2 linked regions of the Solwaraspora sp. WMMA2065 genome follow. The protein of the gene in region 2 binds, or shares a complex with, the protein of the main gene of each other region. Links are inferred from orthologs where the notes say so. Each region holds a gene or a part of one and is shown on either strand. Other genes may lie near its edges.

What was found.
Region 1: the proteins of secA (region 2) and secY are in contact, whole or in part, in a crystal structure (PDB 3DIN), measured with the Thermotoga maritima proteins. The link is inferred for Solwaraspora sp. WMMA2065 from one-to-one orthologs. Residues at the interface, in WP_004082002.1 of Thermotoga maritima: Glu261, Ala262, Arg263, Lys300, Ala301, Arg302, Thr303, Ile304, Ile305, Leu323, Tyr324, Asp325, Pro326, Val329, Ser330, Tyr333, Ile336, Lys340, Phe345, Val349, Glu363, Phe364, Tyr374, Ser375, Gly376, Gly377, Glu393, Ile395, Thr482, Ser483; in WP_004081795.1 of Thermotoga maritima: Glu108, Gly109, Glu110, Glu111, Ala236, Glu237, Arg238, Arg239, Ile240, Thr241, Ile242, Gln243, Tyr244, Ala245, Arg246, Arg247, Val248, Thr249, Gly250, Arg251, Arg252, Val253, Tyr254, Gly256, Ala257, Ser258, Thr259, Tyr260, Leu261, Pro262.

The regions. Positions count from the first base shown.
Region 1 is NZ_CP128361.1:3,976,598-3,982,037, forward strand. Bases 1,603-4,586 are described here. They hold secY (preprotein translocase subunit SecY), read right to left. Parts: upstream 3,769-4,586; coding sequence 2,437-3,768; downstream 1,603-2,436. Other genes in these bases: map (type I methionyl aminopeptidase), read right to left, coding at 1,603-1,776; O7610_RS18085 (adenylate kinase), read right to left, coding at 1,783-2,436; rplO (50S ribosomal protein L15), read right to left, coding at 3,999-4,442; rpmD (50S ribosomal protein L30), read right to left, coding at 4,442-4,586. Also shown: O7610_RS18075 (DUF1707 SHOCT-like domain-containing protein), read right to left, coding at 266-844; more of map, read right to left, coding at 928-1,602; more of rpmD, read right to left, coding at 4,587-4,624; rpsE (30S ribosomal protein S5), read right to left, coding at 4,653-5,267; rplR (50S ribosomal protein L18), read right to left, coding at 5,337-5,440. UniProt on the Escherichia coli protein: The central subunit of the protein translocation channel SecYEG. Consists of two halves formed by TMs 1-5 and 6-10.
Region 2 is NZ_CP128361.1:3,718,820-3,724,745, forward strand. The notes cover bases 667-4,136. They hold secA (preprotein translocase subunit SecA), read right to left. Parts: upstream 3,807-4,136; coding sequence 867-3,806; downstream 667-866. Other genes in these bases: O7610_RS16845 (Rv3235 family protein), read left to right, coding at 667-846; O7610_RS16855 (GNAT family N-acetyltransferase), read left to right, coding at 3,979-4,136. Also shown: O7610_RS16840 (helix-turn-helix transcriptional regulator), read left to right, coding at 1-79; more of O7610_RS16845, read left to right, coding at 202-666; more of O7610_RS16855, read left to right, coding at 4,137-5,106; hpf (ribosome hibernation-promoting factor, HPF/YfiA family), read right to left, coding at 5,207-5,902. UniProt on the Escherichia coli protein: Required for protein export, interacts with the SecYEG preprotein conducting channel.

The sequences.
Region 1 (5,440 bases), 260 kb from region 2 along the record:
CACCCGATCAGACACGGCCTGCCGAAGCGCAGAGCAGGCACGCTGGAGTGGACGCTGTGCGCCGACCTATCAGTGTACGCGGGTTGTCACGCGGACAGCAAACCACGCGCTGCTGCGGGTCAGCATACCCGACAAAGCAGCAGGATCAGGGAGTTTACCGGCGACCCGCCGGGCGTCGGTCAGGCCTTCAGCCGCCGGGCGCCGGGCGCCGGTCAGGCCTTCGGTCGCCGGCCGACCGCTTGGCCTCCGGTGTGCGGCCGGGTGGCTACCCCTGGCCCGGGGCCGGACCGTCGGCCCCGCCGGACTCCTGCTCAAGCCGCTTGCGTTCCGCCTTCTCCTGCTTGGCCAGGTGCCGCCGGGCCTGCTTGACCGCACACTGTTGCGGCTCGCCCTTGATCAGACCCAGCACGGTGGTCACCAGCAGCACCGCGCCCCACGGGCCGGCCACCCAGCCCGGCCAGAAGTACCGCAGGTCCTGACTCATGACGCAGGTCACCGCCCAGATCGCGATGGTGATCCCGACCGCCGTCCCGTACCCGTCCCACTCGTTGACCAGCCACCGGCGGGTCGCACCGGGGTAGCGGCCGTCCGGGCCGGGAGTCAACTCGGCCGGCAACCCGTCGGCGACGACCGGCACCAACTGGGAGCGTCCGGCGGCGGTCACCGGTGGCAGATCGTCGAGCAGTCCGTCCAGATCACCGTACGTCTTCGCCGCGTAGGCCAGCTGCAACCGCTCGTCGAACTCGGCAAGATCCAGTCGACCCTCGCTCAGCGCGTTGCGCAACCGTTCGGCCACTGCCTCCCGGTCGGCGTCGGCCGCCCGCATCCCGTCCCGCCGATCCATGGCTACCAGCTTGACACCCCGGTGCCAGCCCGACCAGACCGGCACCTGACCAGGGGGCGGCCGGAGCCGGGGCAGGCCCCGGGTCAGCGTCGGGAATCGGCCGGCTGACGGGCGGTCACCAGATCGCCGAGCCGGGAACGCCCGCCGTCCGGCTCGGTCAACACCCAGACGCCGTCCGGCAGCAGCGCCATCGAATGCTCGACGTGCACCGCCATCGACCCGTCCCGGGTCACCACCGTCCAGCCGTCGGCCAGCTCGTCGGTGCGGGCCGACCCCTCGGTGATCATCGGCTCGATGGCCAGCGCCATCCCCGGGACCAGGCGCGGGCCCTTACCCGGCCGGCCGTAGTTGAGCACGTGCGGGTCCTGGTGCATCTCGGTGCCGATCCCGTGGCCGCCGTAGCCCTCGACGATGCCGTACCGGCCGCCCGCCCGGATCGCCCGCTCCACCGCGTACGAGATGTCGGTGAGCCGGCCACGGCCGCTGACCGCACCGCGCGCCGCAGCGGCGATTCCGGCCCACAGCGCGTCCTCGGCGACCGTGATCATCCGCAGCAGTTCCGGACGCACCTCCCCGACCGGCGCGGTGAAGGCCGCGTCGCCGTGCCAGCCATCCAGCACCGCACCGCAGTCGACCGAGATGACGTCGCCGTCGCGCAGCACCTGCCCGGCGGCCGGGATCGCGTGCACCACCTGCTCGTTGACCGAGGAGCAGATGGTCGCCGGGTAGCCGTGGTAGCCCTTGAACGACGGAACCGCACCGGCGTCGCGGATCGTCGCAGCGGCGATGGCGTCCAGATCGGCGGTGGAGACGCCGGGGGCGATCGCCGCCCGCATCCGGGCCAGTGCGTCAGCGACCACCAGACCGGCGGCCCGCATCCGGTCGATCTGCTCCGGAGTCTTCAGCTGGATGTCCAGCTGCTGGCGGCGCATCGGGCGCTACCCGCCGTACGAACGCAGGGCGTCGATCGCGCGTACGGTGACGTCCTCGACCGGCCCGGTGGCGTCGATCCCGACCAGCTTGCCCTGGGCCCCGTAGAAGTCGACCAGCGGCGCGGTCTTGTCGGCGTACTCCACCAGGCGCTGGGCAATGGTCTCCGGCTTGTCGTCGTCGCGCTGGAACAGCTCGGCACCGCACCGGTCACAGCGGCCCTCGGTCGCCGGCGCGTCGAACTCGACGTGCCAGATCTTGCCACAGCCCCGACAGGTACGCCGGCCGGACAGCCGCCGGATCACCTCGTCGTCGTCGACGACCAGCTCCAGCACCAGATCAAGCGCGGTGCCGAGGTCGGCCAGCAGCTTGTCCAGCGCGGCTGCCTGCGGAGTGGTTCGCGGGAAGCCGTCGAGCAGGAAGCCTTCGGCGGCGTCCGGCTCGGCCAGCCGGTCCCGGACCATGTTGATGGTCACCTCGTCCGGAACCAGCTTGCCGGCGTCCATGTATCGCCTGGCCTCGACACCCAGTGGCGTGCCCTGGGAGACGTTGGCCCGGAAGATGTCCCCGGTCGAGATTTTGGGCACGACCAGGTGAGCGGCGATGAACTCGGCCTGGGTCCCCTTCCCCGCCCCGGGGGGACCGACCAGTACCAGCCTCATCTACCGGAGGAACCCTTCGTAGTTGCGCTGCATGAGTTGGCTCTCGATCTGCTTCACGGTTTCCAGACCGACACCGACCATGATGAGCACGGCGGTGCCACCGAACGGGAAGTTCACGTACTGGTCGCTGTCCAGCCAGATGAAGAAGAAGTTCGGCAGGACGGAGATGAGGCCGAGGTAGAGCGCACCGGGGAGGGTGATCCGGCTGAGGATGAAGTCGAGGTACTCGGCCGTGGGCCGGCCCGGCCGGATGCCGGGCACGAAGCCACCGTACTTCTTCATGTTCTCCGCGACCTCGGTCGGGTTGAACGTGATCGACACGTAGAAGTACGTGAAGAAGATGATCATAAAGAAGTACGTGACGATGTAGATCGGGCTGGTCGGGTTCGCCAGGTTGTTCTGGATCCACGCCTGGACCTGACCAGGGTCGTTCGGATCGAAGAACTGCAGCCCGAGCTGCGGCAGGTAGAGCACCGACGAGGCGAAGATCACCGGGATGACACCGGCCTGGTTGACCTTCAACGGGATGTAGGTCGAGGTGCCGCCGTACATCCGCCGGCCGATCATCCGCTTGGCGTACTGCACCGGGATCCGGCGCTGCGCCTGCTCGATGAAGACCACCGCGGTGATGACCACCAGGACCAGCACGATCACCAGGCCGAACATGCCCCAGCCGTGGGTGTTCTTGATCGCCCACCCCTCGCTGGGCAGTCGCGCCGCGATCGAGGTGAAGATCAGCACCGACATGCCGTTGCCGACGCCCCGGTCGGTGATCAGCTCGCCGAGCCACATCACCATGCCGGTGCCGGCGGTCATCGTGATGACCAGCACGCTGAGCGTCAGCCAGGTCGGTAGGCCGGTCCCGTCGGGGATGATCGGCCACTGGTCGCACATGTTGTTGAACAGCTGCCCGGATCGGGCCAGCGCAACGAACGCCGAGGCCTGCAGGATGCCCAGGCCCAGGGTCAGGTAACGGGTGTACTGGGTGATCTTGGCCTGGCCGGACTGCCCCTCCTTGCGGAGCTGCTCCAACCGTGGAATCACCACGGTGAGCAGCTGCAGGATGATCGACGCGGTGATGTAGGGCATGATGCCCAGCGCGAAGACGGACAGGGACAGCAACGCACCGCCGGAGAAGAGGTTCAGCAGGGTGAAGACCCCGCTGGAGTCCCCGGACTCCATGGCGGTGATGCACTGCTGCACGTTGCCGTACGACACGCCTGGGCTCGGCAGCGTGGCGCCGAGCCGGTAGATCGCGACGATGAAGACCGTGAACAGCAGCTTCTTGCGCAGGTCAGGCGTGCGGAACGCACTGAGAAAGGCGGAGAGCAACTTCTTCCTCCTGCGCGAGGCGGCCGCCGGATGTTCTGGCGGGTCGGGTGGGTGCGGAGCGCCCGATATCCATGGCTGGCATCGGACTCTAACAGTCCGGCGTCGGTCTGGGCAGGCGTGCCCTAGAACATACACCGGTCCCGATATTAACGGGACGGAGGCTTCACCAGTAGGCCGTGGCGCCCGTCAGTCGCGGACAACTGAGCGAGCGCCACGTCCAAGCTGGGTGTTCAGAGCTCGGTGACCGAGCCGCCAGCTGCGGTGATCTTCTCCTTGGCCGACCCGCTGAACGCGTGCGCCGACACCTGGAGAGACACACCACCGAGGTCGCCGCTGCCCAGCACCTTGACCGGCTGGCCCTTACGGACCGCGCCGGACTCGGCCAACTGCTGCGGACCGACCTCACCACCGTTCGGGAAGAGCTCCGCCAACCGGTCCAGGTTGACCACCTGGTAGACGACCTTGAACCGGTTCTTGAAGCCCTTCAGCTTCGGCAGACGCATGTGGATGGGCATCTGCCCACCCTCGAACGCCGCCGGGATGTTCTTGCGGGCCTTGGAGCCCTTGGTGCCCCGACCGGCGGTCTTGCCCTTGGAGCCCTCACCGCGGCCCACCCGGGTCTTCGCGGTCTTGGCCCCCGGCGCCGGCCGGAGGTGGTGGACCTTGATCGCCATTACTCGACCTCCTCGACCTTCACGAGGTGGTTCACGGTGAAGATCATGCCCCGAATCTCGGGCCGGTCCTCCTTGACCACCACGTCGTTGATCCGCTTGAGACCGAGCGACCGCAGCGACTCCCGCTGGTTGCGCTTGGTCCCGATCCCGGACCGGACCTGGGTCACCTTCAGACGTGCCATCACAGCCGCCCTCCGTTCATCTTCGCTGTCACGCCCCTGCGCCCGCGCGGGACGCGAGCATCGCGGCTGGGGCCACGTCCTCGACCGGCAGGCCACGCCGGGTGGCGACCGCCTCCGGCGACTCCAGGCTCTTCAGCGCGGCGACCGTGGCGTGCACGATGTTGATCGGGTTCGACGAGCCGAGGCTCTTGGAGAGCACGTCGTGGATGCCCGCGCACTCCAGCACCGCACGCACCGGGCCACCGGCGATCACACCCGTACCGGCACTCGCCGGCTTCAACAGGACCACGCCGGCGGCGTCCTCGCCCTGCACCGGGTGCGGGATCGACGCGGCGATCCGGGGCACCTTGAAGAAGTGCTTCTTGGCCTCCTCGACGCCCTTGGCGATCGCCGCCGGCACCTCCTTGGCCTTGCCGTAACCCACGCCGACCGTGCCGTCGCCGTCGCCCACGATCACCAGGGCGGTGAAGCTGAAACGCCGACCGCCCTTCACGACCTTGGCGACCCGGTTGATCGCGACGACGCGCTCCAGGTGTGGGGTCTTCTCGACGGGCGCGTTGCCGCGACCGCCCTCACGGCGGTTGTCGCGGCGACCACCTTCGTTGCCACCGGACCCGCCGCCACGACGCTGTTGACCTGGCATCAGCAGCCTTCCTTCCTACTCGTGACGGGGTTTGCTTCGATTTGCGTCTGGACAGGCATCAGACGGCCGCTAGAACTCGAGTCCGGCTTCGCGGGCAGCGTCGGCCAGCGCGGCGATCCGCCCCGCGTACCGGTTGCCCCCACGGTCGAACACGACCTTGGAGATACCTGCCG
Region 2 (5,926 bases):
GGAGTACATCCAGCGCAAGTACGCCGAGACGGCGCAGTGGGTGCAGAGCAACCCGCTGATCGAGCGCGAGCCGGAGTAGTCCGGCGACTACTGGTTGTCCGAACACCGTCATCGACAGACGTTGACGGACGGTGTCATGCTGGCTTCAAATCGGTCTACCGAAGGCAAACGAAGGCAAACGCAAGATCAACAGGAGCTCGGATGACTGTCGCGACCCGGATCCGACGTCCCCCCGTCCGACTGCGGCCCGCCCCGCCGCTGGACCCGCCGTTCACCGACGAGCCGGCTCAGTTCGACCTGCGTCCCGGCCCCCATCCCGGTGTACAGCTGGCGCTCGACCTGGCCCAGGCGACACCCGGCGCCGTGGTCACCGATCGGTCGGCGACCACCGCCGGCCCACCGGCCGACGGCCGGCGCGGGCTGGCGCCGGATGCGCTCGCCGGTGCGTCACCGGAGGCCCGGCGGGCCGCGCACCGGTTTCTGGCCGCGAGCCTGGAGATCATCAACGGGTTCCGCCCGGCCGGTCACATCCGCCGGCTCGCCGACCCGGCGCAGGCGCTCGCGGTCGGCGCGCAGCTGGCCGCCGCCGTCAACCGGGCCCGGAGACCGGACGACCCGGGCCGGGTCCGACGCGGGCCGGCATCGCCGCAGCCGACGCCGGTCACCCGGGGTAAGCGGCGCACGGCCGAGCTGCTCCGGGTCCGTCAACTGCGGGTCTGCGAGCCGGTCAGCGGCGTCGCGGAGGCCGTCGCGGTGCTCGGCACCACCGAGCGCAGCTGGGCGCTCGCCTTCCGGCTGGAGCGCCGGCCCACCGGCTGGTTGACCGTCACAGTCGACGTCGTGTGACCGGGCACACCCGCCGGGGATCAGGCCCCGGGAGCGCCGTGGCAGCGCTTGTACTTCTTGCCGGACCCGCACGGGCAGGGCGCGTTGCGCGACGGCCCGTTGCTGCTGACGGCCTGGCCGGGCGTGGCTCGACGGCCAGCCGCCGCCGGCACCGGCGGACCGGCCGCCGGTCGGCTGGCGGCGGGTGGACGGCCCTGGCCGCCCTGGCCCGGACGCCCGGCCGGCGGGCCACCGACGCCCAACGCCGGCGCCTGCTGCACCTGCACCCCGCCGTCGGCACCGGCCGCCCCGTCGATGGTGGGCGAGACGTACTGCAGACCCTGCGGGCGCGGTGCCGCGCCGAGGCCCTTGGCGCTCACCTGGACTCCGGCGCCACCGTCGGGCACCGGAATCCGCGGGCCGGGCCGCTCCCCCGCCGGTGCGCCGGCACCGTCAGCCGGAGCGCCCGGCTGCTGTACCTGCACCTCGACGTTGAACAGGAAGCCGACCGTCTCCTCCTTGATGCCGTCCATCATGGTGGCGAACATCGCGTAGCCCTCGCGCTGGTACTCGACCAGCGGGTCACGCTGGGCGTAGGCCCGCAGGCTGATGCCTTCCTTGAGGTAGTCCATCTCGTAGAGGTGCTCACGCCACTTGCGGTCGATCACCTGCAGCAGGACCATCCGCTCCAGCTGCCGCAACGCGTCGGTGCCGAGCTCCTCCTCGCGGCGCTGGTACGCCGCGTGGGCGTCGTCCAGCACCTGCACCCGGAGGAAGTCGGCGTCCACCGCGCTGCGTTCGCCGCCGGCCTCCTCGATCAGCTCGTCGACGGTGATCCCCACCGGGTAGAGCTGCTTGAGGCTGGACCAGAGCTGGTCGAAGTCCCAGTCCTCGGCATAGCCCTCGACCGTAGCCCCGTCGACGTACGCACCGACCACGTCGTCGATCATCTTGGTGACCTGGTCGTGCAGGTCTTCGCCGTTGAGCACCCGCAGCCGCTCGGCGTAGATCACCTGACGCTGCTTGTTGAGCACCTCGTCGTACTTGAGGACGTTCTTGCGGGTCTCGGCGTTCTGGCCCTCGATCTGCGCCTGGGCGTTCTTGATCTGCCGGGTCACCATCTTGGACTCGATCGGCACGTCCTCGGGGATGTTGAAGCGCTCCATCACCGCTTCGACCGCCCCGGCCCGGAACCGCCGCATCAGCTCGTCCTGCAGCGACAGGTAGAACCGGGACTCACCCGGGTCGCCCTGCCGGCCGGAGCGACCGCGCAGCTGGTTGTCGATCCGGCGGGACTCGTGCCGCTCGGTACCGAGCACGTAGAGACCGCCGACCGCGGAGACCTCCTCGGCCTCGGCGGCGCAGGCCTGCTTGACCTGCGGCATGATGTCTTCCAGCGCCTTGGCGTACTCCTCGGCGTGCTCGACCGGGTCGAGCCCACGCTGGCGCAGCTGGGCCGCGGCGAGGTAGTCCGGGTTGCCGCCGAGCAGGATGTCCGTGCCGCGGCCGGCCATGTTGGTCGCCACGGTGACCGCGCCCTTACGGCCGGCCTGCGCGATGATCTCGGCTTCCTTGGCGTGGAACTTCGCGTTGAGCACCGCGTGCGGGATGCCCCGGCGACGCAGCAGCTGGGAGAGGATCTCCGAATTCTCCACCGACACCGTGCCGACCAGCACCGGCTGGCCCACCGCGTGCCGCTCGGCGATGTCCTCGACGGCGGCGTTGAACTTGGCCTTCTCCGTCTTGTAGATGACGTCCGCCCGGTCCATCCGGACCATTTCCCGGTGGGTCGGGATGGTCACCACGCCGACGTCGTAGACCTTGTTGAACTCGCCGGCCTCGGTCTGCGCCGTACCGGTCATCCCGGCCAGCTTGCCGTAGAGCCGGAAGTAGTTCTGCAGGGTGATGGTGGCGAGGGTCTGGTTCTCCTGCTTGATCTCGACGCCTTCCTTGGCCTCGATCGCCTGGTGCATGCCCTCGTTGTAGCGGCGGCCGTGCAGGATTCGGCCGGTGAACTCGTCGACGATCAGGACCTCGCCGTCGTTGACGATGTAGTCCTTGTCCCGCTTGTAGAGCTCCTTCGCCTTGATGGCGTTGTTCAGATAGCCGACCAACGGGGTGTTCACCGACTCGTACAGGTTGTCGATGCCCAGCCGGTCCTCGACCTTGGCGACGCCCCGCTCGGTCACCGCGACGGTGCGCTTGGCGTAGTCGATCTCGTAGTCGCCCTCGCCGTCCTTGCCGGCCTGCATCCGCTTGACCACGGCGGCGAACTCGCCGTACCAGCGGGCGGAATGCTCGGCCGGGCCGGAGATGATCAGCGGTGTCCGCGCCTCGTCGATCAGGATCGAGTCGACCTCGTCGACGATGGCGAAGTTGTGCCCGCGCTGCACCAGGTCGTCCTTTGACCAGGCCATGTTGTCGCGCAGGTAGTCGAAGCCGAACTCGTTGTTGGTGCCGTAGGTGATGTCCGCCTGGTACGCGGCCCGGTGGTCGGCCGAGGGCCGGTTGGGCAGGATCACGCCGACGGTGAGCCCGAGGAACTCGTGCACCCGGCCCATCCAGGCGGCATCCCGCTCGGCCAGGTAGTCGTTGACGGTTACGATGTGCACACCTTTGCCGGACAACGCGTTGAGGTACGCCGGCAGTACCGAGGTGAGCGTCTTGCCCTCACCGGTCTTCATCTCGGCGATGTTGCCGAAGTGCAGCGCCGCGCCGCCCATGATCTGCACGTCGTAGTGCCGCTGGCCGAGCACCCGGGCAGCGGCTTCCCGGGCGGTGGCGAACGCCTCCGGAAGCAGGTCGTCGAGGGACTCGCCGTCGGCGTACCGCTGGCGGTACTGGTCGGTCAGCTCCCGCAGCTCCGCGTCGGTGAGGTCGACGTAGTCGTCCTCGATCGAGTTGACGGCCGTGGCGACCGCCTTGAGCCGACGCAACATGCGGCCCTCGCCGGCGCGGAGGACCTTCTCAAGAATCGACACGGATCAACGCTCCCCTAGACGGTGTGCCTCACCATCGTAGGCGCATCTATCGGTACGGCGGCAGTCGCAGCCCGCATCCAGCACCGGATATTCCGACATAACGGACCATGCCGGCGGGGTGCGTGCAGCATATGCGTTATGCCCTGCGCGAAAGCTGCGTCAGGATGGGCCGGTGGAACCCGTCGAACTCACCGAGGGCGGCGTCCGGCTTCGGATGTTTCTGCCCGACGACGCCCCTGCGGTCGCCGAGGCCTGCGGCGATCCGATCACCCAGCGGTTCATCCCCGACCTGCCCCGGCCATACACGGTCGTCGATGCACTGCGCTGGATCACCAAGGGGTCCACCGCCGCCTGGGCCGGCGGCGGCGCGGCCTGGGCGATCGCCGACCCGGGCAGCGACGAACTGCTCGGCTGCGTCGGGCTCAGCCGGGCCGTACCCGAGCGGGCCCAGATCGAGGTCGGCTACTGGATCACACCCCGGGCCCGGGGCAAGGGGGCAGCCACCGCCGCCACCATCGCCGCCACCGGCCATGCGGTGCGCTCCGGGTTCGGTCGGGTCGAACTGCTCACCGACGCCGCCAACGCGGTCAGCCAGCGGGTGGCGCTGGCCGCCGGGTTCAGCTTCGAGGGGGTACGCCGGGGCGCCGCCAGCCAGCCCGGCCGAGGGCCGACCGCCGACCGGGAGGACCTGGTGGTCTGGACCCGGCTGGCCGGCGACCCACCGGGCCCGACCCCACGCACCCTGCCGGACCTGCCCGGCGACGGGTTGACGGACGGGGTGGTCCGGCTGCGCCCGCTCGGCCCGGCCGACGTCGACTTCGCGTACCACCTGGAGTCGCTGCCCGACGTCGCCGCGACTTCGGTCCCACCGGTGGTGCCGACCCGCGCCCTGATCGAGGCGCAGTGCGCCAAGGCACCGGGCAGGTGGCTGGCCGGCCAGCGGATCGACGTGGTCGTCTGCGACGCGGCCAGCGGTACGCCGGCCGGGCGGATCGGGCTCGCCTATCTGAGTCCGGAACTCGGCGAGGCGATGATCGGCTATTCGCTGCTGCCCCAGTGGCGCGGGCGCGGCTACACCGCTCGGGCGGTACGGCTGCTCGCCCGGTGGATCTTCGCGAGTACGGCCGTCGCCCGGTTGGCCGCCGGTGCGCTGCCCAGCAACGTCGCGTCCCAGCGGGTGCTGGAGCGGGCCGGATTTCAGCGCGAAGGGCGGAACCGGGCCCAGTTGCCCGGCGCGGACGCCAGCCGCCACGACAGCGTCCAGTACTCGCTGCTACCGGCCGACCTCGACGAAGCGTGAGCCGCGCCGGCCGGTCGGATACCATCGACGACCGCCCGTTTGGCGGCGATGGGCAACGGTATCCGACCGGCCGACCACGAATTGCCGAAATGGTGGTCGATCAGGCGGTGACGGTCGGTTCAGCCAGCGCGATGACACCGTAGTCGTAGCCTTTGCGGCGGTAGACCACGCTCGGCCGGCCTGACTCCTTGTCCAGGAACAGATAGAAGTCGTGCCCGACCAGTTCCATCTGGAACAAGGCGTCGTCGACCGTCATCGGATCGCCCGGGTGTTCCTTCTCCCGGACGATATGCCAGGGCTGGTCGTCGTACTCGTCGACAACGTCGTCGTACCCATCGTCGGTGAAATCCTGCGCGGTGCGGTCGAGTACCGCGACCGATGCCGCCGGCTCCTCGGTCGGCTGGGACGGCGGTAACGGGGCGAAGCCGTTCAGTCCTGCGGTCGGCAGCCCGGAGGTCGCCTCGGCCACCGAAACCGGCGCGTGCCGGCCGCGGTGCACCCGGCGCCGGTCGGCGGCGCGGCGCAGCCGGGTGTCCAGCTTGCTGATGGCGGCGTCGAGGGCGCGGTAGAAATCCTTGGCGCACGCTTCCGCCCGGATCACCGGCCCGCGCGAGACACAGGTGAGTTCGACCCGCTGGCAGTGGTCCGACTGACGGGGATTGCGCTCGTGAAACAACTCGACGTCGACGCGCATCAGCTTGTGGTCGTACCGTTCGACCTTGGCCAACTTCTCGGCTACATGGGCTCGGTAGTGGTCGGGGACCTCTACGTTGCGGCCTTTCACCACGATGTCCACGCGTGACCTCCTGAAACGATCTGA